2 regions of the Vibrio navarrensis genome follow, and region 2 is predicted to be linked to the other one. Evidence: riboswitches for the same ligand, from Rfam matches in the RefSeq annotation. Region 2 holds a riboswitch; the other holds the start of a gene.
The links. A riboswitch is a leader RNA that binds a small molecule or an ion and turns the genes downstream of it on or off. The one in region 2 is predicted to bind lysine.
Positions count from the first base shown of each region.

Region 1: another riboswitch for lysine. It lies ahead of lysC (lysine-sensitive aspartokinase 3); the one in region 2 lies ahead of I3X05_RS10780 (Na+/H+ antiporter NhaC family protein).

Region 1 is NZ_CP065217.1:3,110,106-3,125,015, forward strand. It holds gene pilO (type 4a pilus biogenesis protein PilO) at 1-605, opposite strand, end outside; gene I3X05_RS14655 (MSHA biogenesis protein MshI) at 605-2,044, opposite strand; gene csrD (RNase E specificity factor CsrD) at 2,057-4,051, opposite strand; gene I3X05_RS14665 (single-stranded DNA-binding protein) at 4,202-4,756, opposite strand; gene I3X05_RS14670 (hypothetical protein) at 4,798-5,010, opposite strand; gene I3X05_RS14675 (LuxR C-terminal-related transcriptional regulator) at 5,053-5,700, shown strand; gene galU (UTP--glucose-1-phosphate uridylyltransferase GalU) at 5,866-6,738, shown strand; gene uvrA (excinuclease ABC subunit UvrA) at 6,881-9,703, shown strand; gene I3X05_RS14690 (PglL family O-oligosaccharyltransferase) at 9,772-11,544, shown strand; gene I3X05_RS14695 (pyridoxal-phosphate-dependent aminotransferase family protein) at 11,603-12,724, opposite strand; lysine riboswitch at 12,936-13,114, shown strand; gene lysC (lysine-sensitive aspartokinase 3) at 13,235-14,590, shown strand; gene metH (methionine synthase) at 14,654-14,910, opposite strand, start outside.
Region 2 is NZ_CP065217.1:2,243,400-2,258,309, forward strand. It holds gene hisIE (bifunctional phosphoribosyl-AMP cyclohydrolase/phosphoribosyl-ATP diphosphatase HisIE) at 164-799, opposite strand; gene hisF (imidazole glycerol phosphate synthase subunit HisF) at 796-1,569, opposite strand; gene hisA (1-(5-phosphoribosyl)-5-[(5-phosphoribosylamino)methylideneamino]imidazole-4-carboxamide isomerase) at 1,551-2,288, opposite strand; gene hisH (imidazole glycerol phosphate synthase subunit HisH) at 2,301-2,915, opposite strand; gene hisB (bifunctional histidinol-phosphatase/imidazoleglycerol-phosphate dehydratase HisB) at 2,929-4,002, opposite strand; gene hisC (histidinol-phosphate transaminase) at 4,063-5,103, opposite strand; gene hisD (histidinol dehydrogenase) at 5,114-6,409, opposite strand; gene hisG (ATP phosphoribosyltransferase) at 6,415-7,311, opposite strand; His leader region at 7,356-7,492, opposite strand; gene I3X05_RS10780 (Na+/H+ antiporter NhaC family protein) at 7,672-9,273, opposite strand; lysine riboswitch at 9,384-9,565, opposite strand; gene I3X05_RS10785 (H-NS family nucleoid-associated regulatory protein) at 10,022-10,438, shown strand; gene I3X05_RS10790 (inosine/guanosine kinase) at 10,490-11,794, opposite strand; gene I3X05_RS10795 (hypothetical protein) at 11,912-12,181, opposite strand; gene mnmA (tRNA 2-thiouridine(34) synthase MnmA) at 12,373-13,497, shown strand; gene hflD (high frequency lysogenization protein HflD) at 13,508-14,125, shown strand; gene purB (adenylosuccinate lyase) at 14,269-14,910, shown strand, end outside.

The sequences.
Region 1 (14,910 bases), 870 kb from region 2:
AGTATCAATCGCGCCTGCGGATAGTTTTCTACCTGGTAATGGAAACTGCGCCAATAATAGTTCACCGGTAGGCTCTCCAGTTGATTGAGATAATTGACCACCGCAAAGTAGCTGCCAGTCAGCTCAAGGCGTACGGGATGGACATAGTAGCCCGAGTAAGCCGAGTTTTGCGCATCGCCACCAATGGGCTCTGCGGTTAACGACTCCAACGAGACCAATTTGATGCCGCTACTGGTGTCGAGCACGCTTTCCAAAAGGGCCGCCATCTGGCTTGGCGAGATTAAATTGCTCACCACCTCTGAAAGCTGCATGTCGAGCTCTTGGCTTCTTTGCATTAGGTTCTTAAGTTCAATATCGACCTCTTGGTTAGGATCTTTATTCAGCTTAGCCTGAATCACCAACAGTTCCCCTTCATGGCGCTGGTTATTCAACACCAGTGCCGACAACTGTGTTTTTTGCGCTTCCAGCGCTTTCCACAAGGGTTCAAGCAGCAGTGTCGATACGCTAAGCACAATCACCACCAAGCCACACAGGGCAATCAAGCCTTTTTCTCGGCCACTCAATGCGATGAACTTGTCGCTCAGCCCTTTCCACCACGAATTCATTATTTACCCTCTGCGCGAGTTCTGAGTTCAAAGGTAATCACGTCCTGTTCATTGCGGCCTAGGCGAACTTTTTCAAAGTTGCGGCCAACCAAGCTCACTTCCTGCTTAAACTGGTTTACCCAGTTGGGCACCACGCTGGCACTGCGGGCCACACCTTTTAAATCGAGTCGATCATGCGTGATGTAGATGTCGCTCAGAGAGATGTCATTTCTGCCAAGCTTGGCCAGCGCTTGCATGATCTCGGAATACCCGCCTTGGCGAGATTGGTCATAATTGCCGACTGCCGCCAATGAGGCTTGCGTGGCCTGAATTTGTTGCTTTAAGCGTTCCACTGCCGCGAGCTTTTCCGCGGCAGGTTTATGCGCCGCCAATTTTGCCTGCTGCGCAGCCAACTGCTGCTTAAATTGTTGTGATTGCGCTTGTGCAACGGCTAACTCTTGAGCGAGTTGCGCCTGCTGCCAGCGCGCCAATCCGTACATACCACCAAGAACAAGCGCGGCGAGAAGCCAAGAGGCAACCAGCGTGGTGAGATTAAAGCGATCACGTTTTGGCCTGAGGTGCTGCGGATAAAGGTTAACTGAAGGCGACCCAAGGGAAAGCGCGGTGTTAACTACGATTTGCCCACATTGCAACGCCGACGATGCAATGAGCGAAGTACTCGCCGTTAGGCGCTCACTTAATGACGCCACCAGCGCATTTTGATCTTCGTCGTCACAGCAGATTTTAAGTTGGTTGAGCGTGACCCCTTTCAATTGCGATGAGAGGTAATCCATTGAGCGCTGTAACTCCAGCGCTAGTCCATCAAGTTGCAAGGCACTGGCGGATTCCCCTGTCAGTGGCGGATAGACAGAGCGGATGGTGCGCTGAAAAGTGGGGGTATAATCAACGAACGCGCCAAGTTTAAACTGCCCTTTATGGCTACGTTGCAGCAAGATGAAATTAGCCAAATCGCCCGCACTGTGCGCCCACACTTCATCTTCAGGAATGATGGCGTCCAATTCGCATTGATTGCGCCGCAGTACGTCGACAATTTTATCGACCACTTTTTTGGCCAATACGTAGACTTGAATCTTGTTGTCTCCGGGCAACAAGCGCCCATCGGCGACAATATCGCTCACCCGCTCAGAGATGAGATCTTTGACGAGAAAAGGCAGCGCCGCTGGCCATTCGCTGCGTGGAATCGCTGGCTTATCTAACTGGAAAATTTGGTAGTGATGGCTCGCCAGAACGATAGATACTCGCTGCCCTGGCGTGACTTTCAATTGCAAAACATGCGCTAGGCTTTTTTCCCAGCTACTGTTGATAGGCTCGACGTGTGCGGGCTGGTCGTGTTGTGTGCTTGAGGCAAAGTAGATCGCATCGGGCTGCAATAGGGCAACATGATGATGTCCTTGCTGAGATTGACCTTTCAGCTTCGCTAACAACGACTGCACATTCATTTAGAGTTCCACTTATTTTCGTCGCCAGCGATTACGTCTCCCTGGCTTGTTCTGTTTTTCTTCATTTTTCAACGGCGGCGGCAACAGTTGCGACTCGTGGCTAAAGTAGCGCCCCTGACCACCGTGAATACCTAATTCAACTAAGGTGTCCCACTCTTGCTGGGTCTCCACACCGACCGCTATCACTCGTACCTTTGTGCCTTCACCAGCGCCCAGCATACTACGCACAAACAGTTGATTCTCATGCCGTTTTTCGATGTTTTTTGCCAAACTTCGATGCAGTTTTAAATAGTCTACATGCAAATCTTTCAGATAGTGGGTACTGACGATGGTTCTACCAGCTTGCCCGACCACCAGTTGACAACCTAAGCCCTTGAGCATTTTTGCCACTGGTCGCATGTAGTCGAGGTGTCGCACCAGATGACTTTCAACAAACTCAAAGCTTAATAAAGCACGCTTTTCACTGGTTAACTGTAGCAGTTCATCACGGAACCATTTGAAATGGCGGCGGTTTGCAAACGGAGTGACATTCACATTCAGAGAGAGAGGGACGATCTGCTCAGTGGATGAACGTAAAAAACCAAATGCTTTACTTAACACCGCCCTATCCATTTGGCTTTCAAACCCGACTTGTTTGAGCGCCGACATGTACCTCGATGCTTTCACAATGCCATTTTCCGGATCGTGAATTCGACACGTTAATTCAGTATGTAGTAAATCCAACTGATTGTTATTTAATAGATAAGCGGGCTGTCCAAAGAGTAACACACTTTCAGCATGCAGTGTTGTCTCAAAAATGGTACGCCATTTTACACTGCCGCGGATCTCATCGACTTGGTTCCACTTTTTAAAGCGGCTCCAGTTGTTATTGTTCTGCAGTTGCGCACTGCGCAACGCGGTTTCCGCTTCGTCCATGATCTGATTGTGGCGTTCACCTTCCTGATACATGGTGATGCCAATATGGCACCAGTTTTCTTTGTCGAGAGGGTACAGCGGGTGTAATTTCTCCAGTTGACGAATGCACTGTGAAGCGAGATTAGCCACATCTTTGGCACTTTGATGGGGAATAAAGAGCGCAAAATCGGCGTTGTAATAGCGAGAAAAGACCACGTCTGGATAACGTTGCACAAGGTTGGAAAGCAAACTGCCCACTTCGACAATAAACTCGTCGGCGATCAGTTTGTCATTCTCTTCCAGTACGCTTTTCCAATCGGCAATACGTACCAGCACCACGCCACCTTGCGCGCCACTCTCTTGTAACGCCGACTCTAATTTGTTATCGAACAACACGCGATTGGCTGTGCCCGTCAGCTTATCAAGAAAGGTCTGCGTACGAATAAAGGTATCAAAGCGGCTGCGTTCTTGGCGGGCATCTTGCAGCTCTTCAATTAAACGATCCAACGCTTCGCTGGCAGTGTAGGGCCACTCTTGTTCGTCACCTTTGGCAAATTGCTCGACCCTCCCAGCTAAAATCATCCGCCCACGCTCTTCCAGTAACTCTGAGCCATGCAACTGCGCTTTTAACCATTTCAGGCCGCGCATTAAGCAGAAGATGATTAATCCCACCGCTAGGGTGATTGACCAAAACGCTTGCAGCGAGTAACCAAACCCGACGTAAGGCGGCACCGCTTTGAACTCAACGTGATAGCCCGGGTTACGTTCCAACTGGTAACGCTGTCCATAAAGTCGATTGGGGTCAATTTGCGGTGAGGTGTCTTTGAAACGGTAAACCACACCGGAATCGGTGGAGAGTTTCATTTCGACGATGTTGGACGCTTGCAGCATCTTGGGCATCCAGCGCTGCATGGAATAGGCGGCATCCGGATCTTCCATCTCCTTGTCCAGCACTTCGACAATGCCAGCCAAATAGTGGTTGAGATACTCCTGCCCAAGCCGTTTAAACGACAACGTGCCGCCGACAAAAAGAATGAACATGGCGCTGATCACGATGACAGTGACGAAAGCCACTAGGCGAGTGCTGAGCTTGAGAGTTGGGGTATACCTCATGAATACCGAATTCCTTTTCCATTCATTATATACCGTATTGATCTATATATACTTGATAAGAGAATGGTTAACAATCTAATGACTTAAGATGTGAGAAGTGTCATTGAAAAAGCCGCGGGACCGCGGCTTTTGGTAGATCTCAAGTAACCGTCAAAACGGAATATCGTCATCGAAATCCATTGGTGGTTCATTATACTGCGGCTGAGATTGCTGCGGCGCATGCTGCTGTGCATGCTGCTGTGCAGGCGCTTGATATGACTGCTGCTGATGCGCGGCAGGTTGTTGTGGCTGTCCCCAACCCCCTTGCTGCTGCGCCTGAGGTGCACCACCCATCGCTGGCGCACCACCTTGTTGGCGTCCACCCAGCATCTGCATCACACCGCTGTAGCCTTGTACCACGATGTCCGTTGAGTAGCGATCTTGGCCACTTTGATCTTGCCACTTACGGGTCTGCAATTGGCCTTCAATGTAAACCTGAGAGCCTTTACGCAGGTATTCACCTGCGACTTCAGCGAGTTTTCCATACAGGGTAACACGATGCCATTCCGTTTTTTCACGCGGTTCGCCAGTCGCTTTATCGCGCCAAGTTTCCGAAGTAGCAACGGTAATGTTAGCCACTGCACCGCCGCTTGGCATATAACGAATTTCAGGGTCGTTACCCAGGTTCCCTACCAAGATTACTTTATTAATTCCACGGCTGGCCATGATGTGCTCCGTTTAAGCTGTCGGTATTTAATTTTAGCGCATTAGGATAGCACGCTTTTGTCTGTGGTAAAAACAGTCAAAAGAGTGTCTGGTTTAACACTCAGTAATAAAAGCTCCATAGCGCATTTTTTCAGAGCAGCTAAACACTTTTTCTCTCTGACAAACTGCTCATTTACTTCCCCCTTTGAAACTCGACGCATTTCATTCCTGCCCTGCTGGTATTGGCCTGCCATCAATGACAATTTCTCAACCATCCCACTTATCATTAGGTCAATTTTTATCTTTCGGAGCCACACATGAGAAAATCCTCCTATGCCAGAAGCTTATTCTTTCTCCAGCGAGCACACGCACAGCCCCCAGTATTTATTGATACCTTAGCACGCGCTATCGATCTTCCGATACCAGCGATTAACCCAGAAACCTTGATGCGTATCGATCCATTGCACCGCAACCGCATCCTGCTGATCGACTATCAAGAACACAAAGCATTGCTTTCACAAATTAAAAATCTGCCACTGATTTGCAAAAACTTTGAAACCATCATTTTCAACGTACCAAAGCGACTGAGCACCGATGAACTGCTCGGACTTGGGCAAAGCAAAGCGGTGTTCTACTCTGATAGCAGCGTCGAAAAAATTGCGGAAGGTGCTATTGCCGTGATTGAAGGGCAAAACTGGCTACCTCGCCACATTCAAGCGCAGCTTCTGCATTACTACCGCAATATGTTCAACACCCATACCGCGCCCGCCAATGTGGATCTGACTATTCGCGAAATTCAAGTGCTACGTTGCTTACAAGCTGGAGCGAGCAATGCCCACATCGCCGAAGATCTGTTTATCAGCGAATACACGGTCAAATCGCATCTCTACCAGATTTTTAAAAAGCTTTCGGTAAAAAACCGTCTTCAGGCCACCGCCTGGGCCGATCAACATCTACTCTCGTAACAAAATGGGCAGAATTTGTGGTTTGTTTATAGGGTATCGCTCGCTCTCGGGTTAGAATCGCAGCATCTTATGCAGCCAACCGTGCAGCGAGCGCCCTTTCATGCGCCTGTCACACCCAGTTTGCTATCATATTGCGCTGCAACCACAGTTAAAGGACGCCGTTTGATGATTAAGAAATGCCTCTTTCCTGCCGCTGGTTATGGCACACGCTTTTTGCCAGCGACTAAATCCATGCCAAAAGAGATGATGCCAGTGGTGAATAAACCCCTGATTGAATATGGTGTTGATGAAGCCATTCAGGCGGGGATGACTGGGATGTGTATCGTCACTGGCCGCGGTAAGCACTCGATCATGGATCACTTCGATAAAAACTACGAGCTAGAGCATCAAATCAGCGGCACCAATAAAGAGGTTTTGCTTGATGACGTGCGCGCACTGATCGACGCGGCCAACTTCACTTATATCCGCCAGCGGGAAATGAAAGGCTTAGGCCATGCGATTCTTACCGGGCGTGAGCTTGTAGGTGACCAACCTTTTGCCGTCGTGCTGGCCGATGACTTGTGTGTCAACCAAGAACAAGGCGTGCTGGCACAAATGGTCGCGCTATTTAAGCAGTTCCGCTGCTCTATCGTCGCCGTGCAAGAAGTTCCGGAGAACGAAACCCACAAATATGGCGTGATCGCCGGCGAAATGATCAAAGATGACCTATTTCGTGTGGACAATATGATTGAAAAACCGGAACCTGGCACCGCGCCAAGCAACTTGGCGATCATTGGTCGCTATATTCTCACTCCCGACATTTTCGATTTGATCGAACAGACCGAACCCGGCAAAGGCGGCGAAATCCAGATCACCGACGCACTCTTAAAGCAAGCTAAATCGGGCTGCGTGCTGGCATACAAATTCAAAGGACACCGTTTTGATTGTGGCAGTGTTGAAGGCTACATTGAAGCCACCAACTACTGCTACCAGAACCTTTACCTGAAAGATGAGAAGAAATCGGAACTCGGCAAACAGTCGACCAAACGCCAGCGCTAAAGCACCATTTCTTCGCTTCTATCTCTTGTTACGGCGCGGTTGAACTGCGCCGTTTTAACTGTTTTTTTATCCAGTATTTTATTGCACATTTCTCACACTATGTAATACTTGCTCAACTTGGTATTTCACAGAGCATTTGAAGATGGACAAGATAGAAGTTCGCGGAGCACGTACTCATAACCTAAAAAATATCAATCTCACCATTCCCCGAGACAAATTGATCGTGATTACTGGCTTATCCGGTTCGGGTAAGTCGTCCCTCGCGTTTGATACCCTCTACGCCGAAGGGCAGCGACGTTACGTGGAATCGCTCTCGGCTTACGCGCGCCAGTTCTTATCTCTGATGGAAAAGCCGGATGTGGACCACATCGAAGGGCTTTCGCCAGCGATCTCCATCGAGCAGAAATCCACTTCGCATAACCCGCGCTCCACCGTCGGTACCATCACCGAAGTGTATGATTACCTGCGTCTGTTGTACGCGCGTGTTGGTGAACCTCGCTGCCCTGAGCATAAAGTGCCGCTTTCAGCGCAAACCGTGAGTCAAATGGTCGACAAGGTGCTGGAGATGCCCGAAGGCAGCAAAATGATGTTGCTGGCACCGATCGTCAAAGAGCGCAAAGGCGAGCACGTGAAAACGCTGGAAAACCTCGCCGCGCAAGGCTTTATTCGCGCTCGTATCGATGGCGAAACGTGCGACTTGTCCGATCCACCCACACTCGAACTACACAAGAAACACACCATTGAAGTGATCGTCGATCGCTTTAAAGTGCGCGCCGATCTGCAACAGCGTCTGGCAGAATCGTTTGAAACGGCACTAGAGCTCTCCGGCGGTATTGTGGTTGTGGCTCCTATGGAAGGTGAAGGCGAAGAGATCGTCTTTTCGGCCAACTTTGCCTGTCCACACTGTGGTTACAGCATGCAAGAGCTAGAGCCCCGCCTGTTCTCTTTTAACAACCCGGCTGGCGCTTGTGGCACTTGTGACGGTTTGGGAGTGCAGCAATATTTTGATCCGGACCGAGTGATCCAAGATGCCAATCTCAGTCTGGCACAAGGCGCGATTCGCGGCTGGGATCAAAAAAACTATTACTACTATCAGATGCTCACTTCGCTGGCCGAACATTATGGTTTTGATCTACATGTGCCGTTCAACACTTTGCCGAAAAAGATCCAAGAGATCATTCTCAAAGGCTCGGGCCGTGCTGAAGTGGAGTTCAAATACATCAATGATCGCGGTGATATTCGCGTTAAACGTCACCCGTTTGAAGGTATTCTCAATACTCTGGAGAGACGCTACCGCGATACCGAATCCAACTCGGTGCGCGAAGAGTTAGTCAAATACATTTCGACCAAACCGTGTGCCAGTTGTGGTGGTACTCGCTTGCGTTTAGAAGCGCGCAACGTGTTCATCAACGACACCACCTTGCCGCAGATTGTCGAACTCAGCATCGCCGATGCATTGGCGTTTTTTGCCAACCTCAAGCTGGAAGGGCAACGCGCGCAGATCGCGGAAAAAGTGATGAAGGAGATCAACGACCGCTTGCAGTTTTTGGTCAATGTCGGCCTCAATTATCTCAACTTGTCGCGTAGCGCTGAAACCCTCTCAGGCGGTGAGGCGCAGCGCATCCGCTTGGCAAGCCAAATTGGTGCAGGTTTGGTGGGGGTGATGTACGTGCTCGATGAGCCCTCCATCGGTCTGCATCAGCGCGACAACGAACGGTTGCTGAAAACGCTCAATCACCTGCGCGATTTAGGTAACACCGTCTTAGTGGTTGAGCATGATGAGGATGCGATCCGCATGGCCGACTACGTAATTGACATCGGTCCGGGAGCCGGGGTACACGGCGGGCAGATCGTCGCCGAGGGCAGCGTTGAGGAGATCATCGCCAATCCAGATTCACTGACGGGTCAATACCTGAGCGGCGTGAAAGAGATCGCCGTACCACGTGAACGCACCTCGTACGATGCGAACAAAACCGTCGAGTTGATCGGCGCGAGTGGCAACAACCTGAAAAACGTCAACCTCTCAGTGCCCGTGGGTTTGTTTAGTTGCATCACTGGCGTATCCGGTTCTGGCAAGTCGACACTGATCAACGATACCTTCTTTAAAATCGCCCACACTGCACTCAATGGCGCCACCACCGCTCAACCCGCGCCGTATAAAAGCATTAAAGGGCTGGAGCATTTTGATAAGGTGATTGATATCGACCAGAGCCCGATTGGTCGCACGCCGCGCTCGAACCCGGCCACTTATACGGGCATTTTTACCCCGATCCGCGAGCTGTTCTCGGGTACGCAAGAGTCTCGTTCACGGGGTTACAAGCCCGGGCGCTTTAGTTTCAACGTACGTGGCGGTCGCTGTGAAGCCTGTCAGGGCGATGGCGTGATCAAAGTCGAGATGCACTTTTTACCCGATGTGTACGTGCCGTGTGATGTGTGTAAAGGCAAACGGTATAACCGCGAAACACTGGAAGTGCGCTATAAAGGCAAATCGATTGACGAAGTGCTAGAAATGACGGTCGAAGACGCACGCGAGTTCTTTGAACCCGTTCCGGTGATTGCGCGTAAATTGCAAACCTTGATGGATGTCGGCCTCTCCTACATTCGCCTTGGTCAAGCGGCGACTACGCTCTCCGGCGGTGAAGCGCAGCGGGTGAAACTGGCGCGTGAACTGTCCAAACGCGACACCGGTAAGACCTTGTATATTTTGGATGAACCGACCACGGGTCTGCATTTTCACGATATCCAACAATTGCTTACGGTTTTGCATCGCCTGCGCGATCACGGCAATACGGTGGTGGTAATTGAGCACAACTTGGATGTGATTAAAACCGCTGACTGGATCATCGACCTTGGTCCTGAGGGCGGACAAGGCGGCGGCGAGATCATTGCCCAAGGCACGCCGGAAGATGTGGCCTTGGTCGAAGGTTCGCACACTGCGCGCTTCCTTAAGCCTATGTTGAACTAGAAAAAACAGGTAAAGTGATGAAACCAGCTGCGTGCTGGTTTCATTGTTTACAATTACAGAAAACGTTTATGGCAACCATACATGTAAGTGGAACTCAGCTCGACCAGCCACCCGCCCGTATTCCGTTGAACAGAAAGTTTCTCGCGGCGATGGCGGCAGTGTTTCTGGTGGCGATGCACTTTTTTATGCCCAATCCCGGTGGTTCTGGGTTGGCGCTGTCGTTTAATCCAACCACTTGGATAGCCTTTTCGGTCGCCTTCGGTATCGGCTGCTACCATCTCGCCGGCAATCAGGCGCTGCGCTATTCCAAGTTGACCATCGGCTTACTGGTCAGTTGCGTAATCCTCTCTATCCCGCTGTTTTATTCCGGGACCAATTACGAACTCTCGCTCGGACGCATGCTGGGTTTGTGGGCGGGGGTGGCGTTTTTTATCCTGCTGCAACAGTTCAGCTTTAGTAATAAACATAAGCAGAGACTGCTGTGGCTGGTGGTGCTGGCGGTGGTGATTGAAGCTTGTCTGGGTTACTACCAGTATCTGTGGCTCAAAGCGGACAACTGGATGGGCTACGACACGCTCTCCAATCGCCCTTACGGCATCTTCCAGCAACCGAATGTGATGGCCAGCTTTCTTGCGACAGGGTTGGTGATCTCGGGCTATTTGCTGGCAAGACAACCACACAAATACAACAAGCATTTGAGCGAGATAACCTTGCTCTACCTTGTGCCGCTCTTCACCGTACCACTGATTGTAGTGCTGGCGTCTCGCACTGGGTGGTTAGCGGCGTTATTAGGCGTGTTGCTGCTGCTCCCTTACCTCTACCGCTTTGGCACAAAAATTCGCTTTTGGGGTTGGCTCATCGCCGTCATTGCTGGGTTGGTGTTGGCCAGTGCGATGCTCAATAACGTCAATCCCGATGGTGACAGCCTCGCTGCACGCAAAGCCAATCTCGACTCAGCGCGCGAATACACCTTTCCGCAAACACTGGATATGCTGATAGAAAAACCGTTTACCGGTTACGGCTACGGCAACTTTGAATCCGCATACACCTTGTATACCGCAAGGCAGCACTTGCTTAATCACAATTATCCCGCTGGCTTACCAGCCATGGATCACCCGCACAATGAGCTGCTTTATTGGGGCGTCGAGGGGGGAATCATCCCGCTGATTGGGATTTTGCTGGCGGCCTTATTAGTGCTTAACCGCATTATGAACACCAAGAAAGGCACACGTTTGGCGGTGTTCGCGCTGTTTGTGCCCATTGTGCTGCACAGTCAACTGGAGTATCCCTTCTACCATTCAGCGATACACTGGCTAACCTTCATCATTTTGCTCTACTGGATTGATCAGCGCGCGACGCGGATGAAGTCGGTCTCTTTTAGTGTTATCAGCAAAACCGTCTTACGAGTGATGAGCTTGGTGGTGCCGATCCTCACGGCGTTTTATATGTTGAGCGCCCTGCACACCAACTATGTCCTGACCCAATTTGAAACCACACGACCACTTGACCCAGATCGGCTCAAGCAAGTGACCAATCCTGTGGTGTGGAAAGATCGCTTCGATTGGGATGTGTACAGCACCTATCTCAACATTGGCTTAGCCACTCAAGATGCGGCGTTAATCCAACCATATATAGACTGGTCGTTGGAGATCATCCAGAGCAAGCCGCGCCCGGCATTTTACTCCAATCTGATCCTCGCTTACCAAGGATTGGGGGATCTTAGTAAGGCCGAACAAGTGCGCGCCGAAGCGGAGTTTCTCTTTCCCAAGCACGACTTTACTCAAGTGCAGTATCAACCGCCCTCGAGTGCACGCTCGGCCACGGTTTCTGCGGGCCAATAAAGGCATCAAGCGAAGCGCATCCACGCTTCGCTTTTTTATTTACAACGCCCGAGCGTTGTTACAGCGCCAACGACTCTTCTAATGCGCGAAGGCAGAGTGCAACGTTTTCTTCTCGCGCCCCATAGCCCATCAAACCAATGCGCCATGCTTTGCCCGCCAACGCCCCTAAACCTGCGCCGATTTCTAAGTTATAGGTTTCGAGCAGATGCGAGCGTACTTTCGCTTCATCAATGCCTTCCGGTACATAGATGGCGTTGAGCTGCGGCAGACGGTGAGCCTCATCTACGACAAAGCGAAAGCCGAGTTTCTCCAGCCCGGTTTTCAGTTTGTCGTGCATCGCTCTGTGCCGTGCCCACGCATTCTCCAACCCTTCATTTTTCAGCATCAGTAGCGCTTCATGCAGTGAATAGAGGCTATTGACTGGCGCCGTGTGGTGATAGCTGCGCTTGCCTGCGCCGCTCCAATAGCCGAGTACTAAGCTTTGATCCAAAAACCAGCTTTGAATCGGCGTGGTGCGCGCTTGAATTTTTTCAATCGCGGCTTTTGAGAAGGTCAATGGCGACAATCCCGGTACGCAAGAGAGGCACTTCTGGCTGCCAGAATAGACCGCATCCAGCTGCCACTCATCCACTTTGAGCGGCACGCCACCGAGTGACGTCACGGTATCGGCAATGGTTAACAACCCATGCGCTTTGGCTAGTTTACCGAGCGCCTCGGCATCGCTCATCGCACCGGTTGAGGTTTCGGCGTGCACAAAGGCGAGGATCTTGCTGTCTGGATGCTCCACAAGCGCTTGTTTTACCTTCTCAACTGAAACGGGGCGACCCCATTCATCGTCCACCAGCACCACTTCGCCACCAGCGCGAATCACGTTTTCCCGCATCCGCTCACCAAACACGCCATTACGACAAACAATCACTTTATCGCCGGGCTCAATCAGGTTGACGAAGCAAGCTTCCATACCCGCACTGCCAGGCGCCGATACCGCGATGGTGAACTCATTTTCCGTTTGGAAAGCGTATTTGAGTAGCTGTTTTAGCTCGTCCATCATGGCGATAAAAAGTGGGTCTAAGTGGCCGACCGTCGGGCGACTTAACGCCTGTAACACCTGCGGAGAGATGTCCGATGGCCCAGGCCCCATAAGAATTCGACGTGGTGGATGAAAACTTTGTATCGTCATAGCGGCTCCTTGCTAAGCGTGAAAGGGTTGTTATGGACTTAGATTAGTATTGAAAGCTGAGCTTTCCACACTAAAGCAATATTTCCGCCACGGCAATTAGCCGACTGTCTTACAGGTCTAACCAGTGTCACAGTTTTGTTAATAAAAACTTTCACTCCTGCCTGAAATAGCCGTTGACATTAAGTGGCGAAAAACGTTCAATGTTTGAGCTTTATGCAGAAGAGGAGCACTGCCCAGGCAGGTGTTTCGTGGAGCCGCAACTCCGATACGAAATACTCAGGGGGAGCAGTGCCGAGGTAGATCAAGGTTGCTGGAATTGATCTGTCGGTTGGCTTGGGTTGAGTCCCATCAACTGTCATCAGCACCGTCTGATGAAGAGCTTCTGAGGGACATTCTCTGATTATTCAAACTGACCTCTTTCAATTGCTCTATCCCCTTTCCTCACCAAACAAACATCGGATGTTGGGTTACCAACGATAGTTATTTTTTAGAAGTCGTGGGAGAAATGCCGTGAGCGCATTAAATGTAGCGAAATTTGGTGGAACCAGTGTGGCCAACTTTGAGGCGATGAGCCGCAGTGCCGCCGTGGTCGAAAACAATCCAGACACGCGTCTGGTAGTGAGCAGCGCCTGTTCTGGGGTGACCAACTTATTGGTTGAACTGGCCAACGGTGTACAAGCGCAAGAGCGACGCAACCAAATCCTCAGCCAACTGGCAGAGATCCACGATGCGATTCTCAATCAGTTGCAAGACGCCAGCGAAACCGCCGCCGAAGTGTACGCTCTGCTTGATACCGTGACCAGCTTAGCCGAAGCCGCTTCCATTCAAGCCAGCACCAAACTGACCGACCACTTGGTCGCCTGCGGTGAGCTGATGTCAACGCACATTCTCACTCAATTGATGAAAGAGCGCGGTTTGAATACGGTACGTTTTGATATCCGCGACGTACTGCGCACCGATAGCAACTTTGGCCGCGCAGAACCGGATGTAACGCAAATTGCCCTGCTCGCCCAAGAAAAACTGTTGCCGCTGTGCCGTGATTTTATCGTCGTGACACAAGGCTTTATTGGCTCTGACCTTGATGGCAACACCACCACGCTTGGCCGTGGGGGAAGCGACTACAGCGCCGCGCTGATTGCTGAAGGATTAAAAGCGACGGGTCTTGAGATCTGGACCGACGTCCCGGGCATCTACACCACCGATCCGCGCATCGCGCCCAAAGCGGCTCCGATCCCTGAAATCAGTTTTGCTGAAGCGTCAGAAATGGCGAACTTCGGCGCGAAGATCCTTCATCCTTCGACGCTGGTTCCGGCGCTGCGTCATGATATTCCGGTGTTTGTTGGCTCGTCCAAAGAGCCCGAGAAGGGCGGTACTTGGATTCGTCATGAAGCACAGAGCTCACCGCTGTTTCGTGCCTTAGCCCTGCGCTGCAACCAAACCATGGTGACGCTGCGTAGCGCCAAGATGTTCCACGCCTACGGTTTCCTCGCCAAAGTATTTGAGATTTTGGCAAAGCACAAAATTTCCGTCGATCTGATCACCACTTCAGAAATCAGTGTTTCGCTCACGCTGGATAAAACCGACACCTCGGGCGGTGCGCCTGAGTTGCCTCAAGCGGTTCGTAGCGAGCTCGAAGAGCTGTGCAACGTGGAAGTTGAACATAACCTATGTCTGGTCGCCTTAATCGGTAACCACATGGAAACCAAAGGTTACGCCAAAGAGGTCTTCAGCACACTGGGCGATTTCAACCTGCGCATGATCTGTTACGGAGCGAGCGATCACAACCTGTGTTTCCTCGTCGATGCGCACGACTCGAAGAAAGTGATTCAAAAGCTGCACCAAGATCTGTTTGAGCAGCACAACTAATGCTCACCAATGTAAAAAGGGTTGCCTCGTGGCAACCCTTTTTTTCGGTCGAAAGTGTGTGGTTTAACCGTTGATATTCGGCCCCAGCCATTTTTCCGCTTCGAGTAGATCCCAGCCTTTGCGCTGCGCGTAGTCTTCTACCTGATCTTGCTGGATCTGTGCGATCGCAAAGTAGCGTGATTCTGGATGAGAGAAATACCAGCCCGACACGGATGCCCCCGGCCACATTGCATAGCTGCTGGTCAGTGACATACCGATCGTTTGCTCGACATTGAGCAGTTCCCATAATGCGCCTTTTTCCGTGTGCTCCGGACACGCAG
Region 2 (14,910 bases):
GTGTACCAACTCTCGCTAGGTTGTTGAAATGAGGCGTTCCCGTATTCAGCACACTAAGTATTTGATATCCGACAGCAATCACTAACTTCAATGAAGTGCGCAAGAGCCCCTGCGCACTCTATCTAGGATCCGAGGACCTATGGACTAGGACCTCGTCTCTCCCTTACTTGTGGCGCTCTTTGAGCTTGTTGATCACATCACTCAGCGACAGGCCTTGATCTTGCAAAAGCACCAACAGGTGATAAATCAAGTCGGCGGATTCACACACTAACTCCGCCTTATCGCCCGACGTCGCCGCAAGCGCGACTTCAACGCCCTCTTCGCCCACTTTCTGCGAAATACGTTTGGTACCGCGAGCGTATAAACTGGCGGTATAGGAAGAGTCAGGATCGGCACTCTTGCGGGCAGCCAGTAGCTGCTCAAGTTGATGAAGCCACACCATTTGTGACTCCGCTTGCGCATCGCCATCCCAACACGTTGTCGTGCCAGTGTGACACGTCGGCCCAATCGGGTTCACTTTGACCAGCAAGGTATCACTGTCACAATCCAACGCGATGTTCACCAACTGCAAAACGTTACCTGAGGTTTCCCCTTTGGTCCAAAGGCGCTCTTTAGTGCGAGAGAAAAACGTCACTTGCCCTGTTTCACCCGTTTTTGCCAATGCTTCTTGATTCATGTAACCCATCATCAGCACTTGGCTCGATTGAAAATCTTGTACGATGGCTGGCACCAAACCGTCGACTTTCTGCCAATCAATCCGTCCCTGCAGGGCGTTCACGTCTGCTGTACTAAAACTCATACTCGTACCTCAATACCCTGTTGTTTTAAATACTGTTTCAGCTCACCGATATTAATGATCTGTTTGTGAAATACCGATGCCGCCAGCGCGCCGTCCACATTGGCTTTTTGGTACGCTTGCGCGAAGTGCTCCATTGCACCTGCACCACCAGAGGCAATCAACGGCACCTTACATACTTCACGCACCATGTTGAGTTGCTCAATATCGTAGCCGTTACGCACGCCGTCTTGGTTCATCATATTCAACACAATTTCACCAGCGCCGCGCTTTTGCACTTCTTGTACCCAGTCTCGGGTTTGCCACTGAGTCGCTTTAGTGCGCGCTTCATCACCAGTGAACTGATAAACCTGATATTGGCCAGTTTCTTTGTCGAAATAAGAGTCGATGCCAACCACAATGCACTGAACGCCAAATTTATCGGCAAGGTCGGTAATCAATTGCGGATTGGCCAAAGCGGGCGAGTTGATCGACACTTTGTCAGCGCCAAATTCAAGAATGCGTGCTGCGTCTTCGGCTGATTTAATCCCACCAGCGACGCAGAAAGGAATGTCGATCACTTCGGCAACGCGAGCAACCCAGCTTTTGTCGACCACGCGACCATCGCTGGAGGCTGTAATATCGTAGAACACCAGCTCATCAGCGCCCTCTTCTGCGTAACGTTTTGCCAGAGGAACGATGTCACCAATGATTTCATGGTTACGGAACTGAACGCCTTTCACCACTTGCCCATCACGGACGTCTAAACACGGAATTATGCGCTTTGCCAACATGCAAATGCCTCCTCTGCGCTGAACTTGCCATCGAGTAGCGCTCGACCAACAATCACTCCCGCCACACCGCTGCCTTTCAGTGCTTCAATATCCGCCAGTGAACCGATGCCGCCAGACGATTGAAACTGCACTTGTGGGTACTGTTTGCACAAATCCACATACAGTTCAACATTGGAGCCCGCCAAGGTGCCATCGCGGGAAATATCGGTACACAGTACGTGTTGTAGACCCACCGTCAGGTAGTCATCAATCAGCGCTTCGATGGTGACGCCTGAATCTTCCTGCCAACCGGAAATCGCCACTTTGCGCGTGCCGTCTTGGTCGATATTGATGTCTAGCGCCAGCACAATTTTCTCCGCGCCGTATTTTTCCATCCAACCTTTTACTAATTCAGGCCGTTTTACTGCCGTAGAACCCACCACGACACGCTGCGCTCCTGCTTCAAGCAGATCCACCACGTCTTGTTCTGTGCGCACACCACCGCCGATTTGAATATGCGCTGGCGTGCTAGCAAGCAGTTTGGCAATCAAATCAAGTTGGCGCGCCGAGGTGTCTTTCGCGCCCGTTAAATCCACCAAATGCAGCCAGTTGGCACCCGCTTGGTGGTACAAGTTAAACTGCTCTGCAGGGTCGACTTTGTATTCTGTCACTTGGCCGTAATCACCCTGATAGAGGCGAACGACCTGTCCTTCAATTAAATCAAGAGCCGGAATAATCACACTCAATCCCTTTTATAATTCTAAGAAGTTTTGTATCAGCTTCGCGCCCGCTTTTGAAGAACGCTCTGGGTGGAACTGCACGCCGTAGTAGTTACCACTTTGCACTGCGGCGGTGAACGGGTTACCGTACTCACATTCGGCAATGGTGTAGCTACCGACTGGCATCGCAAAGCTGTGGACAAAGTAAAAATACTCCCCTTCCTCGATGCCTTTAAACAGAGGATGCCCATTTTTCGCCGACACGGTATTCCATCCCATATGTGGTAGCGGCAAATTGCCCGTTTCAAGCAGCTTCACTTCGCCATCACAAAGGCCAAGGCACTCAACCAGTTCGTCCGCTTTTTGGCCTTTTTCTTGAGAAACCTTACCCAAGAGTTGCATGCCCAAGCAGATACCGAGCAGCGGTTTTTCTACCTTCTTAACAAGATCAATCAGATCGCGCTCTGCGAGGTTTTTCATCGCTTCACTCGCGGTGCCTACGCCCGGAAGGAACAGCTTGTCGGCAGAGAGAACCACTTGCGGCTCTCTGGAAATCACCACATCGTAGCCGAGACGTTCAATGGCAAATTTTACCGAAGAGACGTTAGCACAGCCTGTATCAATAATAACCACTTTCTGTTGTGTCACGGTTTTCTCTCCTTTAAAGCACGCCTTTGCTGCTTGGCAACTCGGTTCCTTCCACTTTAATCGCTTGGCGCAAAGTGCGACCAAACGCTTTAAATAAGCTTTCTATGATGTGGTGATCGTTGTCACCCGAGGAAGAAAGATGCAGTGTGCATGCTAAGGTATCAGTGAGCGAACGGAAGAAATGCACCACCATCTCGGTGGAGAGATCACCGACCTGCTCGCGGCCAAATTTCGCGTCAAATTTCAGGTATGGTCGACCAGAGAGATCCAAAGCGCACTGCGCCAAACATTCGTCCATTGGCAAGCTGAAACCAAAACGGCCAATACCACGCTTATCACCCAGCGCTTCTTTCAATGCCTGACCAAGCGCCAGTGCGGTATCTTCGATGGTGTGATGATCATCGATATGCAGATCGCCTTGCACTTGACACACCATTTTAAATCCGCCGTGTGTGGCGATTTGATCGAGCATATGATCGAAGAAACCAAGACCAGTAGAGATCTCATTACCGCCTTGCTCATCAAGATTAACCGCCACTTTGATGTCGGTTTCTTTGGTGGTGCGAACTACCTCAGCAACGCGCGCTTTCAAGGTGAGATCTTTCAGGATCTGTTTCCAGCCCATATTTTCTGGGTGGTATTGAATACCGCGAATAGCCATATTTTCTGCAAGTTGGAGATCCGTTTGACGATCGCCAATCACGTAAGAATTCTGGAAATCCACTTTCCCGGCCTGTAAGTACTCTTTGACTAAGCCAAGCTTAGGTTTGCGACACGAACAGTTCTCACGCTCAAAATGGGGGCAGATCAATACATCATCGAACTTTACGCCTTGAGATTCGAAAATCTCCATCATCATATTGTGTGGTGCGTCGAAATCTTCCTGCGGATAGCTGTCGGTCCCCAAACCATCTTGGTTGGTCACCATCACCAAGCGGTAGCCTGCCGTTTGCAGCGATAACAGACTTGGAATAACAAATGGCTCTAGTTTCAGCTTATCTAAACGGTCTACCTGAAAATCCACCGGTGGCTCGACAATCAAGGTGCCATCTCGGTCGATGAAAAGAATTTTTTGTTGCTTGCTCACGCTCACTTCCTTATTTTTTTTACCCTAAGTCCATGCTGGCTCAGGGCGATGCATTCTGCTTTACGAGTAGTAATTGCGAATAAAACCGAGTGTTTTCTCACACTCTTCACGATTACCAACACTGATCCGCACACAATCCTCAATCGGTGAATTGCGCAGGATAATTCCAGTCTCCCACGCAGCTTTAAATAGCGCATCACCATCAGGGAATTTAACTAACAAGTAGTTACCCCAGCCTTCAAATACTTGCAATCCTGGGATCATAGAAAGACCAACTTGTAAGTAGGCACGGTTGACGTTCAAATCGAGAACTTGGTATTTAGCGCGCGCTAATCCTGCCTGAGATAGCGCCTGCATGGCAATTTCCGTCACTGGCACCGGCACCGGATAGGGAGCAATCACTTTGAGCAATACGTTGATTAGCTCTTCGTTGGCCAACGTAAACCCACAGCGCAATCCTGCCAAGGCAAAGGCTTTGGAAAGGGTACGCAAAATGGCTAAGTTCGAATATTCACTCAGCAAATTCACTGTCGAAGCTTCAGGACAAAAATCGATGTAGGCCTCGTCCATCACCACAATCGCACGATCTTTGGTCATCTCAAGCAGGGTAATAATGTCTTCGCGTTTGACCAGATTGCCAGTCGGATTATTTGGGCTACAGACAAACACCAGTTTGACCTTATCCAAATTAGCTTCAATCTCGTTGAGATTGAGTTGCCAATCCGCCGTCAGCGGCACCGTTTTACGCTCTACACCAATCGTTTCCGCGCTGACCGAGTACATGCCGTAAGTCGGCGGACAATAGAGAATCGCATCTTGTCCCGGCTCGCAGAACGCCCGGATCAGCAACTCGATGCCCTCATCAGCACCGCGAGAGGTCAAGGTTTGCTCAGGCGCTATTCCGGCATACGCCGCATAGGCGGCAATCAGACCTTTCGGCTGGCACTCACTATAACGATTCAAGCGGGTAAAATCGGTACGATATTCATTGTCAAATGGCGATTCATTGGCGTTAAGCCACACATCACCGCAGCCACCGATGCGACGCGCTGAGAGATAAGGGGTCAGTTGTTGCACACTTTTACGCGCTAATTTTTCCATTTTTTCTTCCTTATCGACGCGACTGTAATTTTTCAACACGAATGGTCACGGCACGTTTGTGCGCATCCAACCCTTCGGCTTCGGCCATAGTGACGACGGTTGGCGCTAAGTTTTTCAGCCCCTCCGCAGAGAGCTCCTGAACCGTCATGCGCTTAGAGAAATCGGCCAACCCTAAGCTTGAGTAGGTTCGAGTGTAACCATAGGTTGGCAGCACATGGTTCGTGCCAGAGGCATAATCCCCAGCCGATTCTGGCGACCAATCGCCAAGGAAGATGGAACCCGCATTATCCAGTAGCGGCAGCAGCTCACGCGGCGCTTTGGTCTGCACAATCAAGTGTTCTGGCCCGTAGTAGTTGGAGATAGAGACCGCTTGAGTGAGCGAATCGGCAATGATGATGAGGCTCGATGCCAACGCTTTTTGCGCGATCTCGGCTCGGCTGAGCTGTTTGAGCTGACGCTGAACCGCATCGGTCACTTTATCGGCGATCACCACAGAAGGGGTAACAAGAACCACTTGAGAGTCAGGGCCATGCTCTGCTTGGCTAAGCAGGTCAGCAGCAATAAACTCCGCATCCGCGGTATCGTCTGCGATCACCAACACTTCTGATGGGCCTGCTGGCATATCAATCGCTGCACCGCGAAAATCTTTGCTGACCTGACGTTTCGCTTCAGTGACATAAGCATTGCCGGGACCAAATATTTTATCGACTTTGCTAACCGTTTCCGTTCCGTAAGCCATCGCGGCTATCGCTTGTCCGCCACCTAGGTTATACACCTCGTCGATATTACACAATTTGGCAACATAGAGAATCTCGTCCGCAATTGGCGGCGGAGAACAGAGCACCACTTTACGACAGCCGGCTATTTGTGCCGGCACACCCAGCATCAAAACCGTGGAAGGCAGTGGTGCGCTGCCGCCAGGAATATACAAGCCCACTTTTTGGATAGGACGAGTCACTTGCTCGCACACCACGCCAGGCTGAGTTTCTACTTTAATCGGCGTGGGTTTCTGTGCTTTGTGGAACTTATAAATATTGTCATACGCTTGCTGCAGCGCTTGCTTCATCTTTTCCGAAAGGCGCTCTGCTGCCGCATTAATGTCTGCGGTGCTGACACGAAGCGATTCAGGTTTGACTCGGTCAAATTTTTCGGTCAGCTCAAACAGGGCCGCATCACCGTCTTGACGTACTTTCTCAATCACAGCGGTTACCGCAGCGGTGATGTTCGCGCCTTCCGCCATTGCTGGTCTTTCGAGCAGTGAATCTTGCTGCGCTTCACTGAGTGACTGCCATACAACCGTTCTCATGCTGCTTACTCCATCATTTTCTCAATTGGCAGTACTAGGATAGAACTCGCACCGAGTTCTTTCAGCTGTTCCATGGTTTCCCAGAAAAGGTTTTCTGAACTCACCAGATGTACCGCCACTCTTTGTTTTTCCGCGGACAGCGGCAGTACCGTTGGATCTTCCGCACCAGGAAGAAGTGCTTTTACTTGTTCTAGCTTATCCACAGGTGCGTGCAACATGATGTATTTAGACTCTTTTGCTTGCTGAACCCCCTGCATACGAGTCAGCAGTTTTTCAATCAGATTTTGTTTGTCCGCATCAAATTGCCCAGCACGTTGGATCAGCGTCGCTTTGGATTGGAAGATGACTTCAACCTCTTTCAAACCGTTCGCCTCTAAGGTGGCTCCAGTGGAGACCAAATCGGCAATCGCATCCGCCAGACCTGCGCGCGGAGCTACTTCTACCGAGCCGGTCAGCATACAGGTTGAAAATGGCACGCCTTGCTCATCCATGTAAGCTTTGAGTAGCTGCGGATAGGTGGTCGCAATACGTTTGCCTGCTAAATCTTTGGGGCCGTTGTACACCGCGTCTTTATCCAAGGCAATCGATAGACGACAACCGCCAAAATCTAAACGTCTTAGTGTTTCGAACTCACACGCGGTCCCGGTCGCTTTGCGCTCCAAACGCACCTCTTCCAAGACGTTTTCACCGATGAAACCGAGATCCACCACACCATCCATGATTAAACCTGGGATGTCGTCATCACGAACTAAGAGTAAGTCGATAGGCATATTTTCAGAGTGAACCACGAGGCGCTCACCCATGATGTTGAACTTAACACCGCATTTTTTCAGCAGCAGTTGGCACTCTTGGCTCAAACGGCCTTTTTTCTGAATGGCGATTCTTAAACGTTGTGTTGGCATGACATAATCCCTGTGCTTCAATTTGAAATAGTTAAACCGTTGAAATTAAAAAACCCTCGGAAGATGTTGGTCTCCCGAGGGTTTAAAATCTGCATTCGACGATTTTCACCTCCGGAAGATTCCTGTCTCCCGGGTATGCGCTCATCTCCCGAAAGACTAGGCTGGGTGATGATGGTGATGAATGTTCATTACAAAAATGCGCATACTTATTTGCTCTTTACGTCGTTCACTTTGTTGCTAACCACACTAACCAAGCTGTGGAAATTTTGCAATAGTTTATTTTCAAAAATGACCAATTTGTATATGACAAATAAAATGGGAGGCTAACGCCTCCCATTTTATTTTCTATAAATCATTGAGTTAAGCTTTCTGCAAGGTCACTCTTTTGGATTTAGACATCCAAGAAAACACCGCGCACACCACGATGAAAGCGGCACTCGCAGCGGCCAGAGAGAGCGTTACTGACGCCGTCATGCCAAGCGCTACAAAGCCGATACACGAGACAAGTGCAACAGCAAGTGCATAAGGTAACTGAGTCGCGACATGGTCAATGTGATTACAACGCGCACCGGTCGATGACAAAATCGTGGTATCTGAAATCGGCGAGCAGTGATCACCAAAGACCGAACCAGCCAATACTGCACTCAACATCGGCAGCATCAACGCGATGTCCGTCGCCCCCGCCATATCACCAGCGATTGGCAGCATGATGCCAAACGTGCCCCAAGAGGTGCCGGTTGAAAACGCCATCAAACCGGAAAGCAGGAAGAGAATCACAGGTAACCAATGGGAATCAATATTGCCTTGCGCCATCGTCGACAAGTACGAGCCTGTTTTCATGTCGCCAATCACCGAGCCGATAGTCCAGGCAAACACGAGAATCAAAATCGCGCCAAACATTGATTTTGCGCCAATCCACAAGGTGCGAGCAATTTCGACCAATGCAAGGCCCTGTTTTAGCACGGTGAACAGCGCTACTGCTAGGCCGACTAAGCCTCCGTAAATCAGCGAAGTGCCAACATTCGTGTTTTCAAATGCCCCCAAAAGATTAAACGCTTTACCATCTGCGGCCAGCGCTTGTGCGCCGGTATAAAGCATCGAAGCGACGGTGGCAATAATCAGAGCAACGATGGGTAAGACAAGATCGGACACTTTTCCTTTTTCGCTTTCACGTATATCCAGCTCTTCGTCAATTTCATGTGCTTCTTTAAGATCGGTTTCCGCGTCATTGTCGAATCCATGGCCTTGCGAAGCGGCAATTTCATGCTCACGCATCTTACCAATATCAAGGCCAAACCAAGCGACAGCAAACACCATCAGCAAGGCAAAGATCGCGTAGAAGTTCATTGGAACCAAACGCAGGTATGCCCCTAACGCTGAATATTCAGTGATTCCATGTGAAACCAGAATGCCACCGATGATGGTCATAATGTACGCACCCCAGCTTGACGCTGGCATCACGACACACATTGGCGCTGCGGTGGAGTCAAGAATGTAAGCCAGTTTGGCGCGAGAAACGTAGAATCGATCGGTGACTGGGCGAGAAATTGCGCCCACAGCCAAGCTGTTAAAGTAGTCATCAACGAAAATAAAAACGCCTAAAAATGCGGCAAGAAGTTTAGAACCGCGCTTACTTTTTACTCGCGATTGTGCCCATTCGGCAAACGCACGAGTACCCCCGGAAAGAGTGAGTAACGCTGTGGTCATACCGAGTAGCAAAAGGAAACCCACAATACTCATATTCCAAGTATTGAGGCCGCCATCTTCAACGAAAACGGCCGATACTTTTTCACCAACATAAGTCGCCGCGTTGATTACAGAGTAACTGTTGAGCAAAATCGCTCCGAGAATAATACCGACGCCCAGAGAAACCAGAACCTTGCGGGTTAATATCGCCAAGGTAAGAGCCACTATTGGCGGTAGTAAAGAAATAGGAGATGTAGAAAAATCTATTAAATTCATGATCTTCAAAAACCAGTTTTTGGTTAGAGATCTACTGCAGAACAAACCGTCAGAAAAATTTCCGATGTTTTTGTTGAACTAAGCGACAGGGAAGTGAACACTTCACCCAACCCTACAGTAGCGCTCCATAGTTTATACATAAAAGACTATGGCAGTGTTGTTCCTATTCGAATACAACACCAGCAAGCCGCTTTGATATGCAACTTACTTCGGCAACTTACACCTTTCACTATTATTCATTGGCATCACCCCAATAATAGTTACTCTTTGTCGTTGCGCCTCTACGGCGATAACTTATTTTTAACCATTTATTGTTTATAAAAACAACAAAGCAACTAAGTTATCGCATCAGGTAGGCGTCATTGTACTCATCCTCATAGGCTTTGCAATACATCTGTCTAAAAACATCACCTAATAAAACAAGGGAAAATGCCCACGATATGTATCCAGTTGCGTCACGATGTTTAAATTGAGGTGGAATTTTTATCACGCTCAACTATGAATCGTAGATGTGAATTACACTTAATGCATAACATTTGTCACAGAAATTCGCACGATTAGCAAGTGCCTATAGCAAAGCTGTGGGATATAAAGTTAGTAACGATTAAACAATAAAAAAAACACTATAAATATTGCTTATATCGTATTTAGCGTTAATATTAGCAACGTAAAGAATTTATTCTTATTCGTTTTATCTGAACCTCGATATTATTATTGCGATGTCGACTTACTTAACATAGGAAAGGTTATGTCGGAACTAACAAAGACTCTACTTAATATTCGTAGCCTACGTGCTTACGCAAGAGAACTCACTTTAGAGCAACTAGAAGAAGCATTAGACAAACTGTCAACGGTTGTTGCTGAGCGTCAAGAAGCGGAAGCGGAAGAGCGTGCGGCAAAAGCTGAACAAGAAGCAAGACTGGCTGCAATTGCAGAGCAGATTGCAAAAGATGGAATTGACGTTGATGCGCTTATCAGCGCGCTTTCTGGCGAAACCAAAAGCAAGAGCAAAGGCAGTAAAAGTAAACGTGCTCCACGTCCTGCCAAATACAAATATGTTGATGTGAACGGCGAAGAAAAAACTTGGACAGGCCAAGGTCGTACTCCATCAGCAATTCAAGCGCAGTTAGATGCAGGTAAATCTCTAGAAGATTTCGAAATCTAATCTTAGCATTATATAAAAAAGGCTCCTTGCGGAGCCTTTTTTATTTTCTATTTAACGTTCCCAATACGCTTCTTCTAAGCTATCTTCCCGTTCTGGTAAGCCACGTGACAAACGAGGTGAGTGCTGAGCAAGAACTTCATAACTGGCACGATTTGCATACTTACACACTTGAGAAAAAGATGAATAAGTGAGAAATTCGTGCACATGCTTGCTTGAGTTGGGCACATTCTCTTTGTGGTATTTATTCGCTGCCATATCGTGCAACACCGCAGAAAGTGCCGCATCGCCCGCACCATTGGTATTTTTAATTTTCTCAGGGCCCCCCATATATGGTGAAATATGTGAGTAAACCTTAATCGGGTTTTCACATGACGCCTTTCGCGTCGGGCGACTAAATTCATAGCGATTAAACTCAGCAATACAGCCAGGCAAAAGAGGCAGTGATGTTTCACGTTTTGCACTCTCTTCGGAATAACCCGCCATAAATAATCCAAGCGGCCCCGCCGTACACAATACCAAGTCTGCCCAGTCGAGAGTTTTATCTGAAGCAGCAAGCGGATCGCTTTCACCGGTTAATGCCTCGGCTTCATCTTCATTCATCGCTACTACCGTGACATGATCATGAATAAATGATTGCCAAAACTGCGGATCTTCCTGAATAACAAACTTAGTGCCAAGGGTTAGTACAACGGGCACATGGTATTTTTTCGCGTATTCGATCGCTTTCATTGTGGCTTCCGGCATAGGATCGCCTTCCTTACAACGAATCAAATAAGCCGTCAAAACCAAGGCAGATGCTTTTTTAAAAATCTTTTCAGGGATACTTTGCGGCTTTAGCTGATTCATTTGACCTTCGCTGATCGCGAACGTTCGTTCACCGTCTTCGGTAATTAGCGCAAAACAGCGACCTATTGCTCCATCCACACCCTGCAAGTAATTTAGATCCATACGGCTGGATGTATTACATAAATAACGATAACCGTAGCTGCCAATTTTAATATCTTGGCTCATGACACCGAGTAGCGTTGAGCGATCATCGGCCAATACAGAGTAATTATGCAATGTATTTCCTATCGTCCCGCCCGCATATTCGTTGGTAATCAAATTCTCTTGTTTTAATTGCTGATAAAGTGCTTCTGCCGTTTGGTCATCAATAACCAATGAGTGACCTTTACTCAGACCGTATTTCTCAATCACCTCTGACGTCACTTTCGCTTCAATATCCACCAAAGTTTGGTCAATACCGATAACATGTGTACGCGTCATTCGTTTGCTTTCCTGCGCTTGGCTCACCAGCGGATCGCGGGCATGTACAGGAAAATAATGCTTTGATTTGCGTTGTCCGGGAAATTTCATAGTGCTCGTCTGAGTAAGGGGTTAAAAAAGAGAGCGGATTCTAACCTGCTGCCTAACCAGCGGCAATAAAGGCAATTATAGCAAACGTTTGCTCTGCTCTTTTTCTTTTGCGTGCGATTATTCCCCTTCCATAAAGCCAAGATCGGGTAGCTGATCGAGATGCTCGGCGTAACGTTTGAGATTAAATTTTCCTTCATTTCGCATCACATCAAAAATCTCAATTGAAACGGCGCATGCCATCATCGCAATGGCTTCCTCACGCGAATGGCCAGTCATCATTAAACGCATCAAGGTTTCTTTCACTTTAACTGGGTTGCCATCTTCGAGTTGATTTTCGATCACTTCAATCAATTCTGCTTCTTCTATAAACTGGTTTTCGTTACTCATAGGCTCTGTTCCGATTTGAAATTTGGCTCACTATGCCACAGTTCGCTTTTCTCTACGCACTCTATTCTCTTTTGGAGAACTATTTTGCGGAAAAATTCGGCAAAACGATTTGTGATTGCCGTCGCGGATCTGTTGCCGCTGTGTGCTTTCTGTTAGAATCTGCGTCCAGTTAATTGAAGTGGTGTTAAGTAATGTCTGATAACAGCCAAAAGAAGGTCATCGTTGGCATGTCCGGCGGTGTAGATTCATCGGTTTCTGCCTATCTCCTCAAGCAACAAGGCTATCAAGTCGAAGGCCTGTTTATGAAGAACTGGGAAGAAGATGATAACTCTGAGTATTGTACCGCAGCCGAAGATTTAGCGGACGCTCAAGCTGTTTGCGATAAACTTGGCATTCACCTGCATACGATTAATTTTGCCGCAGAATATTGGGACAACGTGTTCGAATATTTCCTTGCCGAGTACAAAGCAGGTCGAACGCCAAACCCAGACATTCTTTGTAACAAAGAAATTAAGTTCAAAGCCTTCCTTGAGTTTGCCGATGAAGTTCTTGAGGCAGACTACATTGCGATGGGTCACTACGTGCGTCGTACTTTCCCCGCTAACGGTGAAAAGCCGCAAATGCTGCGTGGTTTGGATGGCAATAAAGACCAAAGTTACTTTCTGTATACCCTGAGCCACGACCAAGTGGCGCGCAGCCTTTTCCCGGTTGGTGAACTGGAAAAACCCGAAGTACGCCGTATCGCTGAAGAACAAGGTTTGATCACTGCGAAGAAAAAAGACTCGACCGGTATTTGCTTTATCGGCGAACGTAAATTCACCGATTTTCTTAGCCGCTATCTGCCTGCCCAACCGGGTAACATTGAAACGCCAGAGGGTGAAGTCGTTGGTCAGCACCAAGGCCTGATGTACCACACCTTGGGCCAACGTAAAGGCTTGCACATTGGTGGCCGCAAAGGCGGTGGCGGTAATGAAGAGCCTTGGTTCGTCGCCGAAAAAGATCTGAAACGCAATGTGCTCATCGCCGTACAGGGGCAAGAGCACCCGCTATTGAAATCTGAAGGCTTAGTCGCCTCTCAACTGCACTGGGTGGATCGTGAGCCAATTCGCGAAGTGATGAAATGCAGCGTAAAAACTCGTTATCGCCAGCAAGATATTGCTTGTACAATCATTCCTATTGATGATGACAACATTAAAGTGATCTTTGATGAGGGGCAAATTGCCGTGACTCCAGGGCAATCGGCGGTTTTCTATCAGGGCGACGTTTGCCTTGGTGGCGGTATCATCGAAAAACGCATTCCATACACTCAAGCTTAGGAGACGTTACGTGGCGAATACACTTTATGACCGCACTATCGCTTTTGCTGGCATGTGCCAAGCTGTAGCACTGGTTCAAGAAGTGGCGAAAAACGGACATTGTGATCAAGATGCCTTTGCAACGTCGATGAAAGCCATCGTGAATACCAATCCAGCGAACACACTGGATGTGTTCGGCCATGAGCAAAGCCTCAAATTGGGGTTGGAATGTCTGGTCAAAGGCATCGACAGTACCCCTTCTGGCAACGAAATTACTCGCTATCTGATCAGTCTGATGGCCTTGGAAAGAAAGCTGGTACGTCGTAACGATGCGATGGCTCAGCTCGGCGACAGAATCCAGATGTTACAGCGTCAAACCGAGCATTACGATCTCCTCGAAGAGCAGATGATCAGCAACTTGGCGAGCGTTTATCTTGACGTAGTGAGTCCCATTGGACCACGCATTCAGGTAAACGGCACCCCTTCTGTGCTGCGTCAAACCGCCAATCAGCATAAGGTTCGGGCACTACTGCTCTCTGGTATTCGCTGCGCCGTATTGTGGCGTCAGGTTGGCGGCAAACGTCGCCACTTGATTTTCGGTCGTAAGAAGATGATCGAACAAGCCCAAATTCTCTTGGCCAGAATGTGATTGTTTAGCTCGCGATAAAACGCGAGCTAACTTTTTCGGGCTAAAATAAACTCCGCGCAAACGTTTGCGCAATATTCGTGACAATTGCCACAGTTATTGGTATAACGCTCACAAAATTTAGAAACCCAATTCAGGAGAACATCATGGAACTGTCAGCATTGACAGCTGTTTCACCAGTAGACGGCCGTTACGGAAGTAAGACGATTGCATTGCGCGAAATCTTCAGCGAATACGGTTTACTTAAGTACCGTACTATCGTTGAAATCCGTTGGTTACAAAAGCTTGCAGCAACCGATGCAATCAAAGAAGTCCCAGCGTTCAGTGCCCAAGCTAACCAATTCCTTGATGACATCGCGGCAAACTTTTCTGAGCAAGATGCGCTTCGCATTAAAGAGATCGAGCGTACCACCAACCACGACGTTAAAGCGGTTGAATATTTCCTAAAAGAAAAAGTGGCGAGCGTGCCTGAACTGCACGCAGTGAACGAATTTATCCACTTCGCTTGCACCTCAGAAGACATCAATAACACCTCTCACGCTCTGATGCTCAAAGAAGCACGTGAGACCGTGATTCTACCGGAAATCCGTAACCTGATTGACGCCATCAAAGCGTTGGCAGTGGAATATCGCGACATCCCTTTACTTTCTCGTACTCACGGCCAGCCAGCTTCTCCATCCACCATGGGTAAAGAGATGGCAAACGTGGCGTACCGTATGGAGCGTCAATACAAGCAGATCGAGAATGTTGAAATCCTAGCGAAAATCAACGGCGCGGTTGGTAACTAC